3 regions of the Micromonospora sp. NPDC005806 genome follow, and region 3 is predicted to be linked to each of the others. Evidence: riboswitches for the same ligand, from Rfam matches in the RefSeq annotation. Region 3 holds a riboswitch; each other region holds the start of a gene.
The links. Region 3 has a riboswitch for cyclic di-AMP ahead of ACFYOS_RS34420 (NlpC/P60 family protein). Riboswitches for the same ligand answer to the same signal wherever they lie in the genome.

Region 1 (7,471 bases), on a different contig from region 3:
CCTTCATCAGCACCCTGCGCGCCGAGGTGCAGAACGGGCACGTGCCGATGAGCCGGATCGACGACGCCAACCGGCGCATCCTCACCAAGAAGTTCGAACTCGGGCTCTTCGAGCGGCCGTACACCGACCGGAGCTGGACCCCGACGGTCGGCAGCGCGGCGCACCGGGCGCTCGCCCGGCAGGCCGTGCGCCAGTCCCAGGTGCTGCTGAAGAACAACGCCGGCATCCTGCCGCTGGCCCGCGACAACAACAAGATCTTCGTGGCCGGCAAGAACGCCGACAACATCGGCAACCAGAGCGGCGGCTGGACCATCTCCTGGCAGGGCTCGTCGGGCAACATCACCCCCGGCACCACGATCCTGCAGGGCATCCGCGCCGCCGTCGGTCCGACCACGACGGTCACCTACAACCAACGCGGCACCGGCATCGACAGCACCTACCGGGCCGCGGTCGCCGTGGTGGGCGAGACGCCGTACGCCGAGGGGCAGGGCGACCGCACCGGCAGCATGAGCCTGGACCGGGAGGACCTGCGCACCATCTCGACGCTGCGTAAGGCCGGCGTGCCGGTGATCGTGGTGCTGGTCTCCGGCCGACCGCTGGACGTCGCGGCGGAGCTGCCGAACTGGACCGCGCTGCTTGCCTCCTGGCTGCCCGGCACCGAGGGCGCAGGGGTGGCCGACGTCCTCTTCGGCGGCTACGCGCCCACCGGCAAACTGCCGATGACCTGGATGAACTCGGTCAGCCAGCAACCCATCAACGCCGGCGACGGGCAGGTTCCGCTCTTCCCGCAGCGCTACGGACTGACGTACTGAAGGGACGCGTGCGGAGCCGGCGTGGACGGCCACTGTGGGTGATGTGTCCGCGTGTAAGGCATGTCGGGTCCGCCCGCAACTCGAAACGGGAGGCCGTCGCTCGGCCGGGTGAAGAACTTCACAAGAAGTGGGCGATCGTCCCAAACCGTCCCTAACGTCGTCTCCGTTCGCGATCGCGGACACCACGGGCCGGCAACGCCTAATCCCGCCGCCGGCCTGTCGGGACCTGGACCTCAGGCGGGAGCGGGGGACCCACTCGTTCCTCGGTGCTCGACACCTCGGGGTGAAGCCGCCGTCCGGCGGCCGGGCTCCTCGGCCCGAACCCGACAGCTCACCTCGTCGGCGTGGAGGAAAACCACATGGCAAGTGAACACGTCGCCCGTCACCGCCGGACCACTCAGCGTCGGATCGCCGTCGGGGCGCTCGTCGTCGGCGCGGCCACCGGTGCCGCCGCCATCCTCGGTCCGGCCGCCCCGGCCAGTGCGTCCAGCGTGAACTGGGACGCCATCGCCCAGTGCGAGTCCGGCGGCAACTGGCACATCAACACCGGCAACGGCTACTACGGCGGGCTCCAGTTCTCGAGGAGCACCTGGAACGGCCACGGCGGGCAGAAGTACGCCGGCCGCGCCGACCTCGCCAGCCGCAGCGAGCAGATCGCCATCGCCGAGAAGGTGCTCGACGGTCAGGGCATCGGTGCCTGGCCGGTCTGCGGCAAGAAGGCCGGTTCGACCAAGCACTACTCGGCCAAGCCGGGCTCGGGTTCGAAGAAGTCGCACAAGAAGGCCACGAAGGACCGGTCGCGGAGCGACCGGCCGACCACCCGCAAACACCGGCGTACCGCGCCGAGCGCGGGCGGCGGCAGCACCTACGTGGTCAAGCGCGGTGACACGCTGTCCGAGATCGCCGGCGTGCACAAGGTCGCCGGCGGCTGGCACGCGCTGTACGAGCGCAACAAGCGCGTGGTCGGTGCCAACCCTGGTCTGATCTTCCCGGGCCAGCAGCTGCGCCTGCGCTGACGCACCACCGGACCGACCTCCCCGGCGGTCCGCGGAACGCACCACCGGACCGACCTCCCCGGCGGTCCGCGGAACGCCCGACCGGGAGACCGGTCGGGCGTTCCGCGCGTCTCATCCCGCGCCACCACGCCGCTCAGTCCACGGTCGCCCGACCGGCAGGCTGGAGCCGGGGGAGCAGGAGCGCGGCGAGCCCGGCGCCGAGCAGGCAGAGGCCGGCGTTCACCCCGACGGCGGTGGTGACCCCGCGCAACACCGCCCCGGCGCCCTCGGTGCCTAGGCCGTGCACGACCGCGGCCAGCACCGCGGACATGACCGGCGTGCCGACAGTGATCCCCACCTGCTGGCTCAGTGTGGCGATGCCGGTCGCCAGGCCCTGCTCGCCGTCGGGCAGGCCGGACGTCGCGGTCACCATGAAGCCGACGATCACCACCAGGTTGGCCACCCCGCCGAGGAACGTGGTGACGAGCAGCACGGCCATCCATCCCCGGTCGGGCCCGAGCAGGCACAGCGGCGCGGTTGCGGCGGCCTGCGCCAGGAAGCCGGCCACGATGGTCCGCCGGCCGCCCCATGCGGTCACCAGTCGAGGCCCCAGCATGCCGCCGAGCACCGTGCCGACGCCGAGGACGGCGAAGGAGCCGCCGGCGACCAGCGGCGGGAAACCGAGCACCGACTGCAGGTAGAGGGTGAGCAGGAACACCAGGGACGTCTCGGTGGCGAAGGCGAGCAGGCCGAGCAGGTTGCCCCACCGTACGGTCGGCCGACGCAGCACCGCCGCCGGCACCAGCGGCGCGTCGACCCGCCGTTCCACCGCCCCGAACGCGACCAGCAGCACCGCCCCCACGGCCAGCGCCGCCAGGGCCCGCCGGTCGGTCCAGCCGTGTTCACCGGCGGCCGTCAACCCGTACACGATCGCCAGCAGCCCGGCGGTGACGGTGACCGAACCGGGCAGGTCGAGCCGGGGCCGCCGGGGTGGCCGGCTCTCCGCCAGGACCAGCGGCGCCAGGGCCAGCACCGCGACCGCCACCACCACGTTGACGAAGAACGCCCACCGCCAGCTCAACAGGTCGGTCAGCAGGCCACCGACGATCGCCCCGGTGGTGAAGCCCGCGGCCATCAGCGCGCCGTTGAGGCCGAGCGCCCGGTCTCGTGCCGGTCCTTCCGGGAACGCGGTGGTCAGCAGCGACAACGCCGCCGGGACGACCGCAGCGGTGGCCAGGCCCTGGGCGACCCGTGCCGCGATCAGCATTCCCGGGGCGATGGCCAGCCCGCCCACCAGCGACGAGACGCCGAGCAGCGCGATGCCGGCGAGGAACAGCCGGCGCCGGCCGAACAGGTCGGCGATCCGGCCGAACAGCAGCGTGAACCCGGCCGCGCAGAGGGCGAAGGAGGTGGTGATCCACTGCAGCGTGTCCAGCCCGAACCCGACATCCCGGCCGATCACCGGCAGCGCGACGGTCAGGATCGAGAAGTCCACGGCCAGCGTGAAGCTCGCGGTGAGCAGCACGGCCAACGCGAGCCCGGGCCGCCGGGTCGGCACCGGGTACGGCGCGACGGCGGGGGAGTCCAGACGGGTCATCGGAGATCCTCTCTCAGGTAGCCGGGTCGCCCAGGAGCGACCCGCGACCACCGTCGGCCCGGCCGGCGCCGCCAGCCAGGACCCTGCACCGCCTGGTCTGCGGCTGCCTGGCACCCATAGGGACAGGCAACGGCGCACCGGGCCGGGCATGATGGGCCGATGCACGCACCGCACCGCCCGGGAGCCGGGGAGCTCGGAGAATTCCTGCGCAGCCGGCGCGCCCGGCTCGCCCCCGAGGACGTCGGCGTCGTCTCGTACGGCGCACGACGGGTCCCCGGACTGCGGCGGGAGGAGTTGGCCCAGCTGGCGGGGGTGAGTATCACCTATTACACCCGGCTGGAGCAGGGGCAGAGCGGCAACGCGTCGGACGCGGTGATCGAGGCGCTGGCCCGGGCACTGCGGCTCACCGACGACGAGCGTGCCCACCTGCACGACCTGGCCCGCCCCCGCCCGGGCCGGCGTCGCCGGCCGGCCCGCCCCGACACCGCCAGCCAGGGAGTACGGCAGCTGATCGCGGCGATGACCGAGGTGCCGGCGCTGGTGCTCGGCCGGCGTACCGAGGTGCTGGCCTGGAACTCCCTCGCGCACCGGCTCCTCGCCGGCCACCTCGATCCCGACGCCCCGGACCGGCCGGTGGACCGGCCCAACCTGACCCGGATGCTCTTCCTCGACCCGCACACCCGTGACCTGCACGTCCGTTGGGAGGAGGAGGCGGCCCGGGCGGTCGCCGCGCTGCGGCTGGTGGCCGGCCGGCACGCCGACGACCGGGAGCTCGCCGAGCTGATCGGCGAGCTGTCGATGAAGAGCCCGGCCTTCGCCGCCCTCTGGTCCCGGCACCCGGTGCAGACCTGCGTCTCCGGCACCAAGCGGCTCCGGCATCCGGTGGTGGGGGAGTTCGACCTCGACTTCGAGATGTTGCACCTGCCCGGGGACGCCGGCCACCGGCTGATGACCTACCCGGCGGCGGTCGGCTCGCCGGCCGAGGCCGCGCTCCGCCTGCTCCAAGCGGACCTCGGCGCGGAGACGCTCGCCGTGCGCCAGCGGGCGTGACCCGACGGCGGGCGGGGTGGTTTGCCCCGGTCGCCGCGGGGCAACCGGGGGCATGCCGGTCGCCGTCGACGATCCGCCGCTGCCGACGAACCTCCAACTGGAGGTCACCTCCGCCTGCAACCTGCGTTGTCTGATGTGCCTGGTCCGGTATCGGCCGCCGGTCAACAAGCTGGCCGGCGCGATGCGGCCGGAGCTGTTCCATCGGCTGGTGGAGGACCTGCCCGCCCTGCGGCGGCTCACCCTCCAGGGGCTCGGCGAGCCGCTGCTGTCGCCGTACCTGATGGAGATGATCGCGGCGGCGGTCGAGCGGGACATCTACGTCGGGTTCAACACCAACGCCACGCTGCTGACCCGGCGGCGGGCGGAGGAGCTGGTGGCCAGCGGGGTGGACTGGATGCACGTCTCGCTCGACGGTGCCCATGCCGAGGCGTACCAGCGGGTGCGCGACGGGGCGGACTTCGACACGGTGGTGGCGAACCTGGCCGGCCTGGTCGCGGCGAAGCGGGCAGGGGGCAGCGACACCCCGTGGCTCCGGGTCGTCTTCGTCGCGATGCGGGACACCGTCGCCGAGCTGCCCGAGCTGGTCCGGCTGCTCGGCCGGATCGGCGTCGACGAGCTGTACGTGCAGAACCTGTCGCACAGCTTCTCAGACGCCGACCTCGCTGTACCGGCGGACGTTCTGAGCGGTGTGGACCGCGTCGCCGTCGGACCGGTTGCTATCGTCACGGTGCTCCGGAAAGACGTGAAGAAAGCGCGGCTATGACCAACGACCCGTTCTCCGCGGCCGCGAGCCTCGACGAGTTGCTCACCCAGACCCAGCAGGCGCTGTCGTCCATGCGCTCGCGGGCCGGTGGGCACGCCGACGGCGAGCCGGGCGAGCTGCTACGCGCCGAGGGCACCGCCGCCGACGGCCAGGTCCGCGCGGTGGCCGTCCAGGGTGGCCGGCTGGAGTCCGTCACCGTCGACCCGGCGCTGGCCGGGACCGGCTGGGAGACCGTCTGCGGGCACGTGGTGGCGGCGGCCAACGCCGCCCTCGCCGAGCTCGACGCGCAGGTCAGCGCCTCGGCGCGGGCCGACGTCGACGCCCTCGCCGCGCGGCTCGGCGGCCTGCCGGAGCAGTCGGTGCGGCAGATGGAGATGTTCAGCCAGGCGATGGAGGGCGTGGTCGCCCGCCTCAACCGGAGCGGGGACGCCGCCGCCCCGGCGGAGCGGCCCGCCTGACCTCAGGCTCCCGCCAGCCCACGACAGGGCACCGCCCTCTACGACTGACACGACGAAGCGGCCGGTCGTCGGGAGGACGACGACCGGCCGCTCCGGTGGTGCTCAGGACAGGGTGACCGCCGTGTCGTCGACGACGAAGGAGGTCTGCAGGGAGCTGTCCTCCACGCCGCTGAACGAGATGCTCACGGTGGTGCCGGCCAGCGACGAGATGTCGAAGGACTTCTGCAGGTAGCCGGTGGCCTTGTTGAGGTTCGAGTAGGTGGCCAGGGTGGTGCTGCCCGCCTTGACGGTCAGCTTGTCGTAGGCGGTGGTCGTCGTCGACTCCGCGGTGTCGATGTGCAGCCAGAAGGTCAGCGTCGCCCGGCAGCCGGACGGGATCGCCACCGACTGGGACAGGGTGTCGGTGTGGGTGGTGCCGTAGCCGTCCAGCCACGCCTTCCACGAGCCGCCGTGCGCGGCCTGGCCGGCGTCGGTGGTGATGACGCCGGAGGTGGCGCTCCAGCTCACGTTGCCGGACTCGAAGCCGGGGTTGGCCAGCTTCTGCCCGGAGCAGGAGCCGGTCGGCGGCGGGGTGGTGGTGCCGGAGCAGGTCGGGTCACCGGTCTGGGCCGGCACGCTGACCGCGTCCCAGGCGGCCTTGACGGTGTTGAACTCGGTGCAGCCGGTGCTGCCGTAGAGGTTGTTCGCCGCCTGCAGCGTCCAGGTGCGGTACTTCAGGTACGACGACGACGTGGTCTTCAGCAGCATCGCGTTGTACATGATCTTGATGGCCTTCTGGATGCCGAGGCCGGTCACGGTGCTGCCGTTGCAGGTCGTGCTGGTCGGCTGGCCGTTGGTCGGGTTGCTGCCCATGGCCAGCAGGTAGAACCAGTGGTTGCCGGGGCCGGCCGCGGCGTGCACCTCGGTGGTCGGGATGCTGCTGGAGTAGCAGTTCGGGTCGCCCAGCGCCGACGGGTTGTACATGTTGCGGATCGGGCCGCTGCCCACCAGGTTGATCTTCTCGCCGACCAGGAAGTCGGGAGCGTCGTAGGTGGACGGCTCGTTGGCGTACCACTCGGTGGCCGCGCCGAAGGTGTCGGCGACGAACTCCTGGGTGCCGCTGCCGGAGATGCCGCCCGGGGTGTGGTCGTCGATGCCGTGGCCGATCTCGTGGGCGACGACGTCGAGCGAGCCGATCCACCCACCGGCGGTGTTCTTGCCGATCTGGACCTGGGTGCCGTCGTAGTAGGCGTTCTGGTCGTTCAGGCCGACCCGCAGCGGCCAGTAGCCGCCGTTGCCGTCCGCCCCGTTGCGGCCCAGCCAGGCCGAGAGCATCTTGTGCTCGGTCTGCGCGCCGAACAGGGCGTCGACGCAGCCGGTCTCCTTGTTGGTGGCGGTGCCGTTGCCCCAGACGTCGTCCGAGCCGGTGAACGTGGTGTTGGTGGCCGCGTCCTGGCAGCTCAGGTTGGTGAGCGACGGGTCCTTCATGGAGTACGTGCTGCCCGACAACGTGGTGTTGAGGGTGAGCGGGCTCGGCCCGTTCCACGCGCCGGTGCCGGTGCCGCGCATCACGTGCTCCTGCGTCCGCAGGACCTCGCCGGTGAGGGCGTCGACGTCGACGGTGAGCCGGCTCGGGCCGTCGGCGTTGGTGCCGCGCACCGTGCTCTCCCAGGCCAGCGCCGGCTTGGCGCCGAGGGTGTAGACGACCAGGTTGGTGCCCTCGACGGCGGTGACCGTCTTGAGCTGGGCCCGGGCGGTCTTCTCGGCGGCGGCCGAGGTCTGCTTCGGCGTGGTGGCGAGGTTGCCGATGGCCTGCT
Region 2 (7,471 bases), on a different contig from region 3:
GACGGCCACGTCGGGCGACCGGCTGCTGCGCCCCGACGTCGCGTACGAGGCGATCCGGCTGGCCCGCACGCTGGCCGCGCTACAGCCGGACGAGCCGGAGGTGCACGGCCTGCTCGCCCTGTTCGAGCTGACGGCCGCGCGCTTCCCGGCCCGGTCCGCCCCGGACGGTTCGCCGATCCTGCTCGAGGACCAGGACCGGCGGCGGTGGGACTTCTCGGCGATTCGCCGTGGGCTGGCCGCGCTGGCCATGGCCTCGACTCGCGGCCTCGGCCCCTACGGCCTGCAGGCCGCGATCGCCGCCGTCCACGCGTCGGCGCTCTCCGTCGAGGCGACCGACTGGGACCGGATCGTAGTGCTCTACGAGGCGCTCTGCCGGGTCGCGCCCTCGCCGGTGGTCGAGCTCAACCGGGCCGTCGCGGTGGCCATGGCCTCGGGTCCGGCGCAAGCTCTGGCCATCGTGGACGAGCTGATCGCCTCGGACCGGCTCCCCGGTTCGCATTTGGTTCCGACCGTACGCGGTGAACTGCTGGCCCGGCTCGGACGGCGACCGGAGGCGCGCGCCGAGCTGGAGCTGGCGGCCCGGCTGTGCGCCAACCAGCGCGAACGCTCAGTGCTGCTGCGCAAGGCGGCCGCGCTGGGCTGACTTCTCCAGCTCGGCCGGCCGGGATTCGAGCGCGGCCCGGATGCCGTCGATCGCGTCGGCCACGTCGGCCGAATCCTGAACGTGGACGGCGGGGGCGCGGCGAACCCGGGGAAAAATTGCCCACGGTCGGCGCGTAGACCTCGTCCGGGACCGGCCGTGGCCCAGGTGCTTTGTGCCCGCGAGCTGATGGCCCGGATGGGCCCATCGCGCGCTGGTGGCCCGTGGAATATCGAAGGCCCTTGCGGGACTCGCGTCCTGGCCAGGGCCTTCGCGTGGAGCGGGTGACGGGAATCGAACCCGCACTGTCAGCTTGGGAAGCTGATGTTCTGCCATTGAACTACACCCGCAGGCGGCACCACTGTACCTGAGGGCACCACCTCCGTGCACCCAGGTACCCCCGTGGCGGCTCCGGCCCACCGCGCAACCCCCCGAGAAACGATCATGCAACCCCCGCGGGCCCGCCGAGCGGCAGAAGGTTTCCCCACGGCAACATATGGCTGTTCTCAAATCCGTCGATCGGTTGTAACGTCTCCCCAACGTTCTCCGACTCGGCGTGACATACCCCCTGTGACGCCGCCGGAAAGAGGTGGGCCCATGGGACTTCGTCCCAACCTGCTGACCCGGCGGGCCGCCGGTGTCGCGTCGACGACCCTCGCGCTGCTGCTCAGCACCGCCGCTGTGGGGGTCGTCCCCGCTGCTTCAGCCGTCTCCGCCGCCCCGGGCGGCTCCTGCGCCGAGCCGGCCGTCGTCCACTCGAACGCCCGGGTCGCGAAGGGCGGCAGCAGCAAGCTCGACCCCAACGAGCTGACCGCCAAGCAGGTCCGCGAGCGCGAGGCCGACCTCGCCGCTGCGCTGCGTGAGCGGGCCACCTTCCGCGGCGGCGCCCAGGCGGCCGCTCCGCTGGCCACCGTCACCGTCCCGGTCGTCGTGCACGTCATCCAGCGGGACAGCACCCGCGCCGGCGGTAACATCCCGGACTCGATGGTCACCCAGCAGATCGACGTGCTGAACAAGGCCTACAGCGACGCCACCGGCGGCGCCCCGACCGCCTTCGGCTTCCAACTCCAGAAGGTGCACCACGTCACCAACACGGCCTGGTACCCGATCATCCAGGGCTCCTCGGCAGAGCGGCAGATGAAGTCCGCGCTGCGTGAGGGCGGCAAGAACACGCTCAACATCTACCTGGGCGAGCTGAGCGACAACCTGCTCGGCTGGGCGACCTTCCCGAAGCGGAAGCTCGACAGCATGGACGGCGTGGTCGCGCTGAACGAGTCGCTGCCGGGGGGCACCGCGACCAACTACAACCAGGGCGACACCGGCACCCACGAGATCGGCCACTGGCTGAACCTCTACCACACCTTCCAGGGTGGCTGTGCCGGCTCGGGTGACAGCGTTTCGGACACCCCTGCCGAGGCCTCGCCGGCCTACCAGTGCCCGACCGGTCGGGACACCTGCACCGCGCTGGGCCTGGACCCGATCACCAACTTCATGGACTACACCTACGACTCGTGCATGTTCCAGTTCACCCCCGGTCAGGCAAGCCGGATGATCACCGCGTGGAACGCGTACCGCGCGGCCTGAGCGCCCGGCACTGAACGCCGGTGCCGGCCCTGTCCTCGGACGGGCCGGCACCGGCGTTTTCGTGGACTGTCAGGCGGCCGGGCGGCGGGTGTCGAAGCCGTGCCGGCCGCGTCGGCCCTCGGCGGGGGCCACCGTACGGCGGGGCGGGGCGGTCGCCACCGGGTCGAGCCAGACCCGCACCTGCGGCCGGCCCGTGCCCGGGTGGGTCGCCTGGTCGGGCCGGGTCAGCATCGCCAGGTCGACGGTGAACTCGAACAGCCGCCAGTCGACCTGCGGCGCGGCCCGACCGAGTTCGGCCAGTCGGGCCACGGTCGCCGGGTCGCTCACCGGACGGGCCCGACCGGCGACGTACGCCTCGTCGTCGCTCTCCTCCGGCGGGAACGAGTGGAGCGCGTAGCGGCCGTCGCGTTCGAGATCACGGCGCTTAGGCGAGTCGATGACAAAGCAGTAGAGGCCGTCGGCGGTGATCACCGGGGAGACCGGGTGGACCCGCGGACCCCCGTCGGCGCGGACCGTGGCGAGGTAGCCGAAGCCCGGCCCGTACTGCTGCAGGAGAAGGCGGATCTCGTCGGCGAGTCGGGGCTCGTCGGCGGCGAATTCGGACCAGGAAGCCATGCGGACATTCTATCGAACACGTGTACGAAGATGTAGTCCGACACGCAGGTCACCCGTTCCGGTCGCTATGGTGTTCCGATGCTGCTCTCCGACCGCGACCTGGTCACCGAGATCAAGGCGGGCACGCTCACGCTGGAGCCCTTCGAGCCCACTCTGGTGCAACCGTCCAGCATCGACGTACGACTGGACCGGCTCTTCCGGGTCTTCAACAACCACCTCTACACGCACATCGACCCGGCCGTCCAGCAGGACGACCTGACCTCGATGGTGGAGGTGCCCGAGGGTGAGCCGTTCGTGCTGCACCCGGGCGAGTTCGTGCTCGCCTCGACGCTCGAGGTGATCTCGCTGGGCGACCAGCTCGCGGGACGGCTGGAGGGCAAGTCCAGCCTGGGCCGGCTCGGGCTGCTCACCCACTCGACCGCGGGCTTTATCGACCCGGGCTTCTCCGGGCACGTCACGCTGGAGCTCTCCAACGTGGCGAACCTGCCGATCACCCTCTGGCCGGGCATGAAGATCGGCCAGCTCTGCATCTTCCGGCTCTCCTCGCCGGCCGAGCACCCGTACGGCTCGGCGGTCTACGGCTCCCGCTACCAGGGGCAGCGCGGGCCCACCCCGAGCCGCTCCTGGCAGAACTGGCGGACCTGGCCGACCCGCTGAGCCGGCCCGCTCGCGTCAACAGGGGCCCCTTCCTGTACCCCAGGCGTTGGGAAGGGGCCCCTGCTCACACCTCAGCCCGGGCGGCCGTAGCTGTTGATCTGGCCGTCGTCGACGCGTTTCATCGTGATCGGTTTGCCGGACTGGGAGGCGTGCACCACCCAGCCGTTGCCGACGTACATCGCGACGTGGTGCAGGTCGCTGTAGTAGAAGACCAGGTCGCCGACCCGAAGGTTGGCGCGGCTCACCCGCTGGGTTACGGCGTGCTGCTGCGCGGCGTTGTGCGGCAGCGAGACCCCGGCCTTGGCCCAGGCCGCCATGGTCAGGCCGGAGCAGTCGTAGTGGTCCGGGCCGGCGGCGCCCCAGACGTAGATCTTGCCGATCTGGGCGCAGGCGAACTTGGCCGCGACCCCGCCGGGGCCACCCGGGTAGCCGGCCGGGCAGGGGGCGGGACGCAGCGGCCCACCGCCCCCGTTGCCGTACACCTTGAGCCGCAGCTTCTGCAGCCGGGCGATCTCGGCGTCGATCTGCTTCTTCTGAGCCGCGAGCTGGGCCTCGGTCCGGGCCAGCTTGGCGATCATCTCGTCCAGCGGCTTCTTCTTCGCGGCCAACTGGTCGCGCAGGTCGGCGACGGCCTGCACCTGCTGCTGCTGGCGGTGCGCGAAGCGGTCGAGCAGTTCGAGGCTGTCGACCACCTCGCCCGGGGAGCGGCTGCCCAGCAGCGCGTTCACCGTGGAGAGGCTGTCCCCCTTGTACGCGTCGGCGGCGAGGCCGCCGACCTGTCCGAGGGCGTGGTCGACCTGGGCTTCCAGCGGGGCGATCTGCTTGGCCAGCACCGCGGCCTGCTTGCGCTTGGCGGCGAGGTCCTCACGGGTGGCGTTGACCTGTTCGATGACCGGTTCGAGCTTGTTCCAGTCCCGGTCGATCTGGGCTTCGATCTCGGCGACCGACGGGTCGGCGTGGGCCGCCGTGGCGCCGCCGGTCAGGATGACGGCGGTGCCGACCAGGGCGGCGAGGGCGGTGGTGCAGCGGGACCAGCGTGAACGCGGCGCAACCGGCTGCCGGTCGACCGACCGGACCGACGGTGGCCGCGGGGCATGGTTAGCCACCGGGCTCCGTACTCCTTCTTTCCGACCGCCTACCGAGTTAGCTGACGGGTTCGGGCGGGAAGGGCGCCGCCCTACCGCAGTGGCTGCGGATTCACCCCAGGTACCTGGGTCCCCGGCTCGCCCGGAGGCGACTCGGCGGTGTCCGACCGTCACCACCCGGGCTGGGCGGTGAGACTGCCGGTCGACGATTGACCAGAGTAGAGATCGCCGTTATCAATCCGCAACTCGCGACGCCGTGACACTCCGTACGTGAATTCCCGGCCGCTCCCGGCACGGTCGAAGATATTTTTCAGTCCACATCACTACCCAGAAAGGTATTGACCACAGGCCCCGTGCGGAGTGAGGGTGAGGACGCAGTGACCCCCATCCCTGTCTGGAGGTTCGATGCACCTCTCACCCCCGCCGTCGGGCAGACGGATACTGCTGGCCGCCGCCGTCGCGGCGGCCACCGCCTTCGCGACCACCGGCCCGGTGGCCGCGGAACCACTCACCGCCAATCCGGCCGACCGCCAGGCGCAGTATGCCGCCGCGGCCGACGAGTACGGCGTACCGCAGAGCGTCCTGCTCGGCGTCTCGTACCTGGAGTCCCGCTGGGACACCCACGCGGGCCAGCCCAGCACCAGCGGCGGCTACGGCCCGATGCACCTGACCGACGCCGAGCAGGTCGCCTCGACCCCGTCCAGCGCGCACGTGGACGAGAACGAGGACCCGCGCGGCGACGACTCCCGCCCGCTCACGCTCGACCCGGCCGTCGCCGCCGCGCCGTCCGGGGACGTGCTGCCCCAGGCGACCCTGCAAACCGTCGACGCCGCCGCCGCGCTCACCGGCATGTCGGTCGAGACGCTGCGCGCCGACGCCACCGCCAACATCCGGGGCGGGGCGGCGCTGCTCGCGTCGTACCAGACGGAACTGGGCGGGCCGGTCGGGACCGGCAGCGACCCGGCGGCCTGGTACGGCGCGGTGGCCCGCTACTCCGGCGCGGACACCGAGGATGCCGCGGCGGCCTTCGCCGACGAGGTGTACGACCAGATCGGTCAGGGCGCGAGCCGGACCACCGACGACGGCCAGCGGGTGACCCTGGCCGCGACCGCGGTGACGCCGGACGAGTCCGGGCTGCACAAGCTCGGGTTGCGCCGCGCCGAGCGGCCGGACGGCCTGGAGTGCCCGGTACGCGTCGCCTGCGAGTGGATCCCCGCCCCCTACGAGAAGTACGGTCCGAATTCGGGCGACTACGGCAACCACGACCTCGGCGAGCGGCCGGCCCAGCAGAAGATCGAGTACATCGTCATCCACGACACCGAGGGCTACTTCGGTCCCAGCGTGAAGCTGGTCCAGGACAAGACCTACCTGGGCTGGCACTACACGCTGCGCTCGGTGGACGGCTACATCGCCCAGCACATCAAGGCCAAGGACGTGGGCTGGCACGCCGGCAACTGGTACGTCAACGCCAAGTCCATCGGCATCGAGCACGAGGGCTTCGCCGGCCACGGCACCTGGTACACCGAGGCCATGTACCGGACGTCGGCCAAGCTGGTCCGGCACCTGGCGCTCAGGCTCCAGATTCCGTTGGACCGGCAGCACATCCTGGGCCACGACAACGTCCCCGGCATCACCGCCGGAAACGTGGCCGGGATGCACTGGGACCCGGGACCGTACTGGGACTGGTCGCACTACTTCGACCTGATGAAGGCGCCGTTCCACTCGACCGGCACGCCGCACACCGGCCTGGTCACCATCGACCCGGACTTCGCCACCAACCAGCCGGCCTTCATCGGTTGCAACCAGCAGCCGCCGGGCGTCCCGAAGCCGACCCCGCCGGCCGCGCCGTGTCCGCTGCGCGGCTCCTCGTCGGTCATCCTGCGCACCGCGCCGAGCGCCGACGCGCCGCTGGTCAACGATCGCGGGCTGCGGCCGAACGGCACGCCGAACACCATGTACATCTCCGACCACGGCGCCCGCGCCTCGGCCGGTCAGACGTACGCCCTCGCGGACATCCAGGGCGACTGGACCGCGATCTGGTACCTCGGCCAGAAGGCCTGGTTCTACAACCCGGCCTCGGCGCCAACCGCCAAGTGGGAACAGGGCTTCGTGGTGACCACCAAGCCGGGGAAGGCCACTATCCCGGTGTACGGGCGCGCCTACCCGGAGCGGGCGGCCTACCCGGCCGGGGTGCCGTACCAGACCATCTCCCCGCTGCAGTACACCTTCGCCGCGGGCCAGCGGTACGCGGTCGGCGGAGTCCTGCCGGGCGAGTACTACCGGGCCGTCACCTTCGACGGCTCGGCACCGGGTGACTGGACGGTCATCCGGGGCGAGAATCGGTACGTGCAGATCCAGTTCGGCCACCGGGTGATGTTCGTGAACCTCGACGACGTCCAGATTCAGCCCGCCTCGGTCGGCGCGCCCGCCTGACCGACCTGACGACGAAGGCCCCCGGTCCGGGTGGACCGGGGGCCTTCGTGCTGCTGCAGGGAGGTCAGGTGACCCGGCGGAAGCCGGCGACCGGCATGTAGCTGATCTTCGTGACCTGGATCTGCTTACCCGTGCGGGGCGCGTGCACCATGAGCCCGTTGCCGAGGTAGAGACCCATGTGATGCAGGTCGCTGTAGAAGAAGACCAGGTCACCGGGGCGGGCCTCGGCCCGGGACACGGGCCGCCCCTCGTCCCACTGGGCACCGGTGAAGTGGGTCAGGGAGATGCCCGCCGCCTTGTAGGCGTACTGGGTGAGGCCGGAGCAGTCGAACGTGTTCGGGCCGGTGGCACCCCATTCGTACCACTTGCCGACCTGCGCGCAGGCGGTCTTGATCGCGGTTCGGGCGGCGCTGCTCACCACGCCGTCGATGGCCGGGCAGCCCTCCGGGCGGATCGA
Region 3 (7,471 bases):
GGTGTTCGCCGCCCCGGAGGACTGGGGCGGCGGCGACGCCGCCGAAGGGTCGCTGGTGAGCCGGATCGCGCGAGCGGCCCGAGAACTCGCCGCTGAGGTGGATCGGCGGGACGGGCCGACCCTCGACGACCCGTACGACAATCCGGCGCCGTTCGAGCGGCTGCTGCGCGGCGAGTGATCCAGGGACGGGTTGAGCCCAGGCGCCGGCCGGATCCGGCTCAGGCGAAGTCGAACACGAGTGGGAAGGCGAGGACGACTGCCCAGGCCCAGACCGCGTACACGGTCAGGTAACGGGTCTGCCAGCGTTCCAGGCTGGCGAAGGGCATGCGGCCACGGATGAAGCCGAGGAACAGCCATGCCGACCACGCCAGGTTGGTGAGCAGGATGAGGTTCTCGCCCAGTGCCGCGGTCTTGTTGGGGCTGAAGCCCCATTCGGTGATGCGGCCGGTGATCGCCACCAGCACCAGGACGTCGATGATCAGAGCGCTGACGACGAGCGCGAGTTGCAAGCGGTCGAACAGGCCGGGCCGGGCGGTGAGGTCACGGGCGGAGATGGCGTACAACAGCAGGCCCAGCACGATGACGAGCAGCAGGTCGAAGAGGATGAGCACGTCGCGCTCGACGTCGATGCCGTTGTTGGTCCAGATGACGGCGACCAGGAAGGCCAACAGCGTGGCCGCGAACAGCGGGGTGAAGACGCGGGTCAGCACCGGTGCCATGTTCTCGATGACGCTCTGCTTGGCCTCCACCAGCCATGCCGACACGATGACCGCAGCCATGGCACCGCAGGGCAGCAGCCACGATCCGATGAATTCCCCCGCGTCCAGACCGATGGCTTTGAAGGTGCCTGCCGTGAAGACCGTGAGCACGCCGCCGCCCAGCCCGAGGAGGGCGAAGTAGATCAGCCACTCCCCGGTGAACCGGATGAAGTCCATCCGCCGCCGGTCGGAACGCCAGTCACCGCCCACGTAGGCGACGCCGACCACCAGCCACAACGCGATCGGCAGGTGGATCGCCGCGAGCACGATGCTCTGCGAGTCATCGGCCAGCGGATACACGTTCGCGGCGACAGCGCCGAGCACGAAGAGCGACGCGAGCACCGCGATGACGCGCAGACCGACCCGGCGTTGCCAGGCGAAGTACGCGGCCAGCGCCGGCAGCGCGAAGAGGCTGATGTTGCGCGCGTAGAAGCCGGCATCGTCCTCCCCTGACAGGTCAAGCCCGAACCAGCCCGGCACCTTGATCGCGAGTGCCGCGACGGCCGCACACAGCACCATGACCGGCAGTTCGCGACGGGAACGGGCGGCGGTGGGCGCGTCCGGCTCCGCGGGCAGCACGAGCTGCTTCCACAGCCGCTCGGAATGCTCGCGAGCGAACTCCCGCGACAGCTCGTCGAGGCTGCCCATGCGTTTGACAGCGATGAGGAACGCCTCGTCGTCTCGCAGGCCGCCCTCGGTCAGCTCGCTGATCCGGCTGCGGAGATGGTCTTCCAGCTCCTCGGCGTCAGTGTGGTGCAGCTCCCGGCGGCGGTGCATGTAGGCCCGCCACTCGGCGATCTGGCCCTCAAGATCGTGGTCGCGGTCGCGGTCGCGGTCGACGGTCATCGTCCCGCCTCCCATGCCGGTGCCGCGATCGGCCTGATGGACTGGGTCGTGCTCCAGATGCCCCGCAGGGCGTCGACGACCGTGGCCCACTGGCGGCGCTGCTCGGCAAGCTCGACCCGGCCCTGGTCGGTGATGCGGTAGTACTTGCGGCGACGCCCGCCGGGCGGGGTATCCCAGGCCGACTCGACGTGGCCGAGCCGCTCCAAGCGGTGCAGCAGCGGGTAGAGCAGGCCGTCGGTCCACTCCAACTGCCCACCCGACAGGTCGTTGACCTGCTTGAGGATGGCGTAGCCGTAGCTCTCCCCGTCGGCGAGGATCCCCAGCACGAGCGGCGTCGCCGAGGCTGCGACCAGGTCCTTGGTGATGTGCATCTGACCACCTAACCCTAGAACTACAATGCATGGTAGTTCTAGGTATGGCGGCGGCGCAATCCCGATGGCCAAGACGGTCAGTGGCGGGCTGCGGGCCTCGCGAGTCGCGAAGGCGGGAGTTAGCGGGGCCCGGTGTCGGCGGGGAAGCGCTCGTGCCCCAGCACGGCGAGCAGCTGCAACTTCTCGTACCCCTCGCTGCGCGGCGGCGCGGTGAGCACCAGCAGGGCCTGGGACTGGTCCTCGGTGAACAGCGCCTGGCAGTCCAGCTCGATCGGGCCGAGCTCGGGATGGATCAGCGTCTTGTGGTCCGCGAAGCGCTGGGCGACCTCGTGCCGCTCCCACAGCTCGGCGAACTCCGGGCTCGCCTTCTGCAGCGCCCGCACCAGCTCACCGGCCCGCGACTGCGGTCCCATCGACCCGTACGCGGCGCGCAGGCTGGCGACCTGCGCGCGGCTCTGCCGGTCGCGGTCGTCCTCGGGGTAGGGCGCCCGCTCCGCGGGCTCGGTGAACCACCGGTAGATCTCGCTGCGGGCGAGGCCCGTGTAGGTCGACTTGTCGCCGAACAGGGCTTCGGCCATCCGGTTCTGCACGAGCGTCTCGCCGAGGTTGGACAGGATCAGCGCCGGGGTGTCGTCGAGCCGGTCCAGCACGCGCAGCAACGCCGGGGCGACGTGCGTCGCCGTGGACACGGATGCCGGGGCGTTCTGCCCCGCCACCCGGAACAGGTAGTCGCGCTCCTGGCCCGTCAGCCGCAGCGCCCGGGCGAGCGACGCGAGCATCTGCGCGCTCGGCTGCGGGCCGCGCTGCTGTTCGAGCCGGGTGTAGTAGTCGGTCGACATCGCGGCGAGGGCGGCGACCTCCTCACGCCGCAGGCCCGGTGCGCGCCGGCGGGCGCCCGCGGCCAGCCCGACGTCCCCGGGCTGCAGCGCCTCGCGGCGGCGGCGGAGGAAGTCGGCCAAGGCTGGACGGTCCATGAGCCCAGTATCCGGCTGCGGTGGGGGCCAACCAGGGATTGCGGATCCCCCGATAACCGGTCTCTTAATCCGCCCCGGAGGACCGGCCAGGCTCAGAGCATGAACATCTCCGGAAACACCATCTTCATCCCCGGCGCCACGAGCGGGATCGGCCTCGCCCTCGCGCTCGAGCTGCGGGCCAAGGGGAACACGGTCGTCGTCGGCGGTCGACGTACCGACCTGCTCGACAAGATCGCCGCGGAGCACCCCGGCATCGACACGGTGCAAATCGACACGGCGGATCCCACGAGCATCGATTCGGCCGCCAAGGAGGTGCTGGCGAAGCACCCGGACGTCAACGTCCTGGTCACGATGGCCGGCATCATGCGTATCGAGGACTGGCACCAGCCCGCGTCGTTCCTCGCCTCGGCCGAGTCGATCATGACGACCAACGTGCTCGGCCCGATCCGCCTGATCGCCGCGTTCATCGAGCACCTGCAGGCACAGCCGGACGCCACGATCATGACCGTCTCCTCGGGTCTCGCGTTCGCGCCGCTCAAGGTCACCCCGAGCTACAACGCCTCGAAGGCCGCGATCCACATGCTCAGCGAGTCGATCCGGCTGCAGCTCGCCGACACGACCGTGAAGATCGTGGAGCTGGAACCGCCGGCCGTCCGTACCTCGCTGCTGCCCGGGCAGGAGACCAGCGAGTTCGCGATGCCGCTCGACGAGTTCGTGGCGGAGGTGGTCGCGCTGATCGAGTCGCAGCCCGACGCGAAGGAGATCCAGGTCGAGCGGGTGAAGTTCCTCCGCTACGGCGAGGCGCGCGGCGACTACGACCAGGTCGTCGCGACGCTCAATGCGTCCGACCCGCACGGCAATTAGCCTCTGACGCCTGGTCCGTCTCCCGAGCCCACGGCCGTCTGGTTCCACCTCGGCGCGGCGCAGGTCGGCGTGGTGGTCCGACCGACCCGCGACGACCGGTTCGACCAGTGGGCGGCGTACCGGCACCCAGACGGCGTGGTCACCTTCGTCGCGCAGGGCGCCAAACTCGACGACGACCGCTCAGGATGGCGCGCCGGGGCGACCGTGGCCATCGCAGCGCTACCGGCTGGTCATGCTGGCTTCAACGAGAGGGCATCGATGGCTTCGCGGACGGCATTTAGCGTGTATTGCGCCGCCTACCGGGGTAAACCATGCGCCGCTCTCGTACCGGAGGAAACGCCATTGAGACTGACCATGCACCGCCGCGTCCTGCTCGGCGCCGCGCTCGCCGCTGCGCTGGCGCCGCTGCCGCTGGCCGCGCCGGCGGGCGCGGCTGAGCCCGCGGGATCGGCCGCGCCGCCCGTGGCGCTGCGTGTGGCCACCTACAACATCCACGCCGGGGCCGGCGAGGACAACGTCTTCGACCTGGCCCGGACCGCCGAGGCGATCCGGGCGCTGAACGCCGACGTGGTCGGCCTTCAGGAGGTCGACGTCCACTGGGGAACCCGCAGCAACTTCGTGGACGAGGCCCAGGAGCTGGCCGAGCGGCTGGGCATGCAGGCGTTCTTCGCGCCGATCTACGACCTGGATCCGCTGACCGCCGGTGCGTCCCGCCGGCAGTACGGGGTCGCGGTCCTCAGCCGTTACCCGATCCTCGAGGCCGAGAACCACGACATCACCCGGCTCTCGACCCAGGTGCCCAACCCGGTACCCGCCCCGGCGCCGGGCTTCGCCGAGGTGACGATCAACGTGCGGGGCGCGCACATGCACGTGTACTCCACGCACCTCGACTACCGGGCGGACCCGACCGTGCGGCGCATGCAGGTCGCGGACACGCTGGACATCCTGGCCGCCGATTCCGGGCCGAAGGTGCTGGTCGGTGACCTCAACGCGGAGCCGCGGGCGCCCGAGCTGGCCGCCCTGTGGCAGGACCTGCGTGACACTGCCTCGACTGGCGGCAAGACGTTCCCGGCGATCAATCCGGTGAAGCGGATCGACGTCATCAGCATCTCGCCGGACATCAGCGTGCTGGGCACGGACACCATCGCGACCTCGGCCTCGGATCACCGGCCGGTGGTCACCGATCTTCTACTGCACCAGCGCGGCAACTGAGCCGGGCCGCCCGGGCGGCGGCCGACCCGCCAAGTGGGGTGCTCCGGTCGTGGGACCGAAGCACGCCCCGGCCGGGATCCCAACGGACGTGGTGCCGGATGTGCAAGTACCATGAGCCGTGGCCACTCCTTACTGGACTCGACCTGAACCGCCGTACCATGTCGCCATCTTCACGATCACGCCGAGTGGAATAGATCCCGAAGGCTACGCCGAGATGAACAAGCGGATGGTGAAGCTGGCCGAGGCTCAGCCTGGCTACCTTGGCCGGGAGTCAGCGGTCCTGCCGAACGGCAGTGATCTGGTTGTCATTTATTATGCTGACGCCGAATCGATCCGCACCTGGAAGCGGAACTCCGAGCATGTAGTTGCACAGCGGCTCGGCCGGCAGAAGTGGCTCGCGCGTTACCGCGTTGAGGTGGCGCGTGTTGAGCGAGCCTACGAGTTCGCTGCAGGCCCCAGTGCGAATGCAGCGCCGGATGCCGAGGGACAGACCTGCGGGTCAGCCTCGCCTGGTCAAGATTAGCGGCGATTAAGAATTCGATTAGCGGAGCCTTATCGTACGCATAATTCCGGCACCCAATGTGGCCGCCTGACAGCGTAGAGAATTGGCGTCACCCGCTCGTTGATTTCCTTGGGCTTCCCTCACTAATGTTGGTCAGCGTCCGTTCCGGATGTCGGTCTCCACCTGGAGTGCCCCGGGACGGCCACCGCCGAGTCGCTGGACGTCACTGGCGTCGCCAGGCGAGCTGGGGAACCACCGCAGGTTTCGGGGTGAATCCGCATCAGCGGTAGGGCGCCTTCCCCGCCCGAACCCGTCAGCTAACCCGGTAGGCGGTCGAGGTCGATACACCGTGAGGTGCGTCGGCCTCGAGTGGAAGGAGCCGAACCCTTTGCCACCCGTGCGCACTGGGCCCGCCGGATCGCGCCTGTTCACCAGAATCCTCGCCGTCGTGGCGGCGGCCATGGTGGCGGTCGGGCCCGCGGCCCCCGCCCATGCGGCGCCGTCGGCCGCCGATGTGCAGAAGCAGATCGATGCAGCGTGGCAAAAGCTCGAGCCAGTCATCGAGCAGTACAACAAGGTCCGGACGGACCTGGCCGCGAACCAGCGGAGATCGGCCGAACTGAGCCAGAGGATCGAACCGCTCGGCAAGTCGGTGGAGGTCAGCAGGGACCGGGTCCAGGAGATTCTGGCGGGGTACTACAAGCGGGAAAGGTCGCTTTCCACATTCAACGCCCTGCTGTCCCGCGGCTCGCCGCCGACGGCAGTGGGGGATCAACTCGCGCTCGTGAATCAGGTGGCAGATTCGGAGCAGCGACAGATCACCCGACTGTCGGCCCAGCAGGCGAGCTACGACGCCGACAAGGAGAAGGTCGACGCGCTGATCGCGATACAGCAGCGCCAGCAGGCCCAGTTGGCGGCTCGCAAGAAGGCCATCGATGCCGAGATCAAGCGGCTGGACGCGCTACACCGACAGATCGCCGCCACGGAGAAGGCCGCGGCGGCCAAGGCGGCCGCGGACGCCGCGGCGGCCAGAGCCGCAGCCGCCGCGCAGTCGGCCGCCACCGCGAGCAGCACCTCGCCCATCACGTCGACCAGTTCGCTGTTCATCGGTGGGAAGTGTCCCGCGGTCCCCATCACGGGCAGCGGCGGCGTCGCGGCGAAGACCGCGTGCAAGCAGATCGGGAAGCCATACGTGTGGGCGGCCAACGGTCCAGGCTCGTTCGACTGCTCCGGCCTGACCCAGTACGCGTGGGCTGCCGCCGGGGTGCAGCTGGACCATTACACAGGTTCACAATGGACTGCGGGTGTGGCGGTGAGCAGAGCAAACCTTCGCACGGGTGACCTTGTGTTCTTCTACTCCGATCACCATCACATGGGTATGTACGTCGGCAACGGACTGATCGTCCACGCGCCGCATACCGGGGACGTGGTCCGGATGGCCCAGTTGGCGAACATGCCTTACAGCGGTGCCCGCCGCCCCGGCTGACCGTCCGGTCCGCAGCCTCGGCGATCCCGGCTCAGGCTGCCACGATGCCTCCCCCGGCCAGGCTTGACCTTGACCCAGGGTCAAGGTTCGAGCATCGGAGGCGTCACCGGGTCGGCGGCCTCGCCACGGTCGCCCGGCCCATCGCAGTCAGCCGGGAGGCCATCCGATGTCGCACCACGAGCTCACCGCCTTCGTCTCCGCCACCGCCGAGCGCCACCGGATCCCCGGGGTCGTGGTCGGGGTGTGGGTGGACGGTCAGGAGTACCACGCCGGCCACGGGGTCACCAACGTCGAACACCCGCTGCCGGTCGACGGGCACACGCTGTTCCAGCTGGGCTCGGTGACCAAGACCTACACCGCGACGGCGCTGCTGCGCCTGGTCGCCGACGGCCGGGTCGACCTGGACGCGCCGGTGCGCCGGTACGTGCCCGAGCTCGTCCTCGCCGACGAGCGTGCCG

Region 1: another riboswitch for cyclic di-AMP. It lies ahead of ACFYOS_RS20085 (transglycosylase family protein); the one in region 3 lies ahead of ACFYOS_RS34420 (NlpC/P60 family protein).
Region 2: another riboswitch for cyclic di-AMP. It lies ahead of ACFYOS_RS33365 (NlpC/P60 family protein); the one in region 3 lies ahead of ACFYOS_RS34420 (NlpC/P60 family protein).

The regions. Positions count from the first base shown of each region.
Region 1 is NZ_JBIAIL010000019.1:3,097-10,567, forward strand. Features, by position in the region: gene ACFYOS_RS20080 (glycoside hydrolase family 3 protein) at 1-812, shown strand, start outside; cyclic di-AMP (ydaO/yuaA leader) riboswitch at 999-1,172, shown strand; gene ACFYOS_RS20085 (transglycosylase family protein) at 1,172-1,828, shown strand; gene ACFYOS_RS20090 (MFS transporter) at 1,962-3,404, opposite strand; gene ACFYOS_RS20095 (helix-turn-helix transcriptional regulator) at 3,564-4,454, shown strand; gene ACFYOS_RS20100 (radical SAM protein) at 4,507-5,217, shown strand; gene ACFYOS_RS20105 (YbaB/EbfC family nucleoid-associated protein) at 5,214-5,675, shown strand; gene ACFYOS_RS20110 (M4 family metallopeptidase) at 5,778-7,471, opposite strand, start outside.
Region 2 is NZ_JBIAIL010000057.1:6,281-13,751, forward strand. Features, by position in the region: gene ACFYOS_RS33340 (RNA polymerase sigma factor) at 1-643, shown strand, start outside; tRNA gene ACFYOS_RS33345 (tRNA-Gly) at 917-990, opposite strand; gene ACFYOS_RS33350 (zinc metalloprotease) at 1,238-2,224, shown strand; gene ACFYOS_RS33355 (pyridoxamine 5'-phosphate oxidase family protein) at 2,294-2,839, opposite strand; gene dcd (dCTP deaminase) at 2,918-3,496, shown strand; gene ACFYOS_RS33365 (NlpC/P60 family protein) at 3,568-4,602, opposite strand; cyclic di-AMP (ydaO/yuaA leader) riboswitch at 4,615-4,750, opposite strand; gene ACFYOS_RS33370 (N-acetylmuramoyl-L-alanine amidase) at 4,987-7,014, shown strand; gene ACFYOS_RS33375 (NlpC/P60 family protein) at 7,079-7,471, opposite strand, start outside.
Region 3 is NZ_JBIAIL010000064.1:4,445-11,915, reverse strand. Features, by position in the region: gene ACFYOS_RS34455 (FMN reductase) at 1-178, shown strand, start outside; gene ACFYOS_RS34450 (permease prefix domain 1-containing protein) at 219-1,604, opposite strand; gene ACFYOS_RS34445 (PadR family transcriptional regulator) at 1,601-1,975, opposite strand; gene ACFYOS_RS34440 (helix-turn-helix transcriptional regulator) at 2,095-2,949, opposite strand; gene ACFYOS_RS34435 (SDR family oxidoreductase) at 3,049-3,813, shown strand; gene ACFYOS_RS34430 (endonuclease/exonuclease/phosphatase family protein) at 3,883-5,025, shown strand; gene ACFYOS_RS34425 (antibiotic biosynthesis monooxygenase family protein) at 5,144-5,548, shown strand; cyclic di-AMP (ydaO/yuaA leader) riboswitch at 5,724-5,874, shown strand; gene ACFYOS_RS34420 (NlpC/P60 family protein) at 5,976-7,013, shown strand; gene ACFYOS_RS34415 (serine hydrolase domain-containing protein) at 7,180-7,471, shown strand, end outside.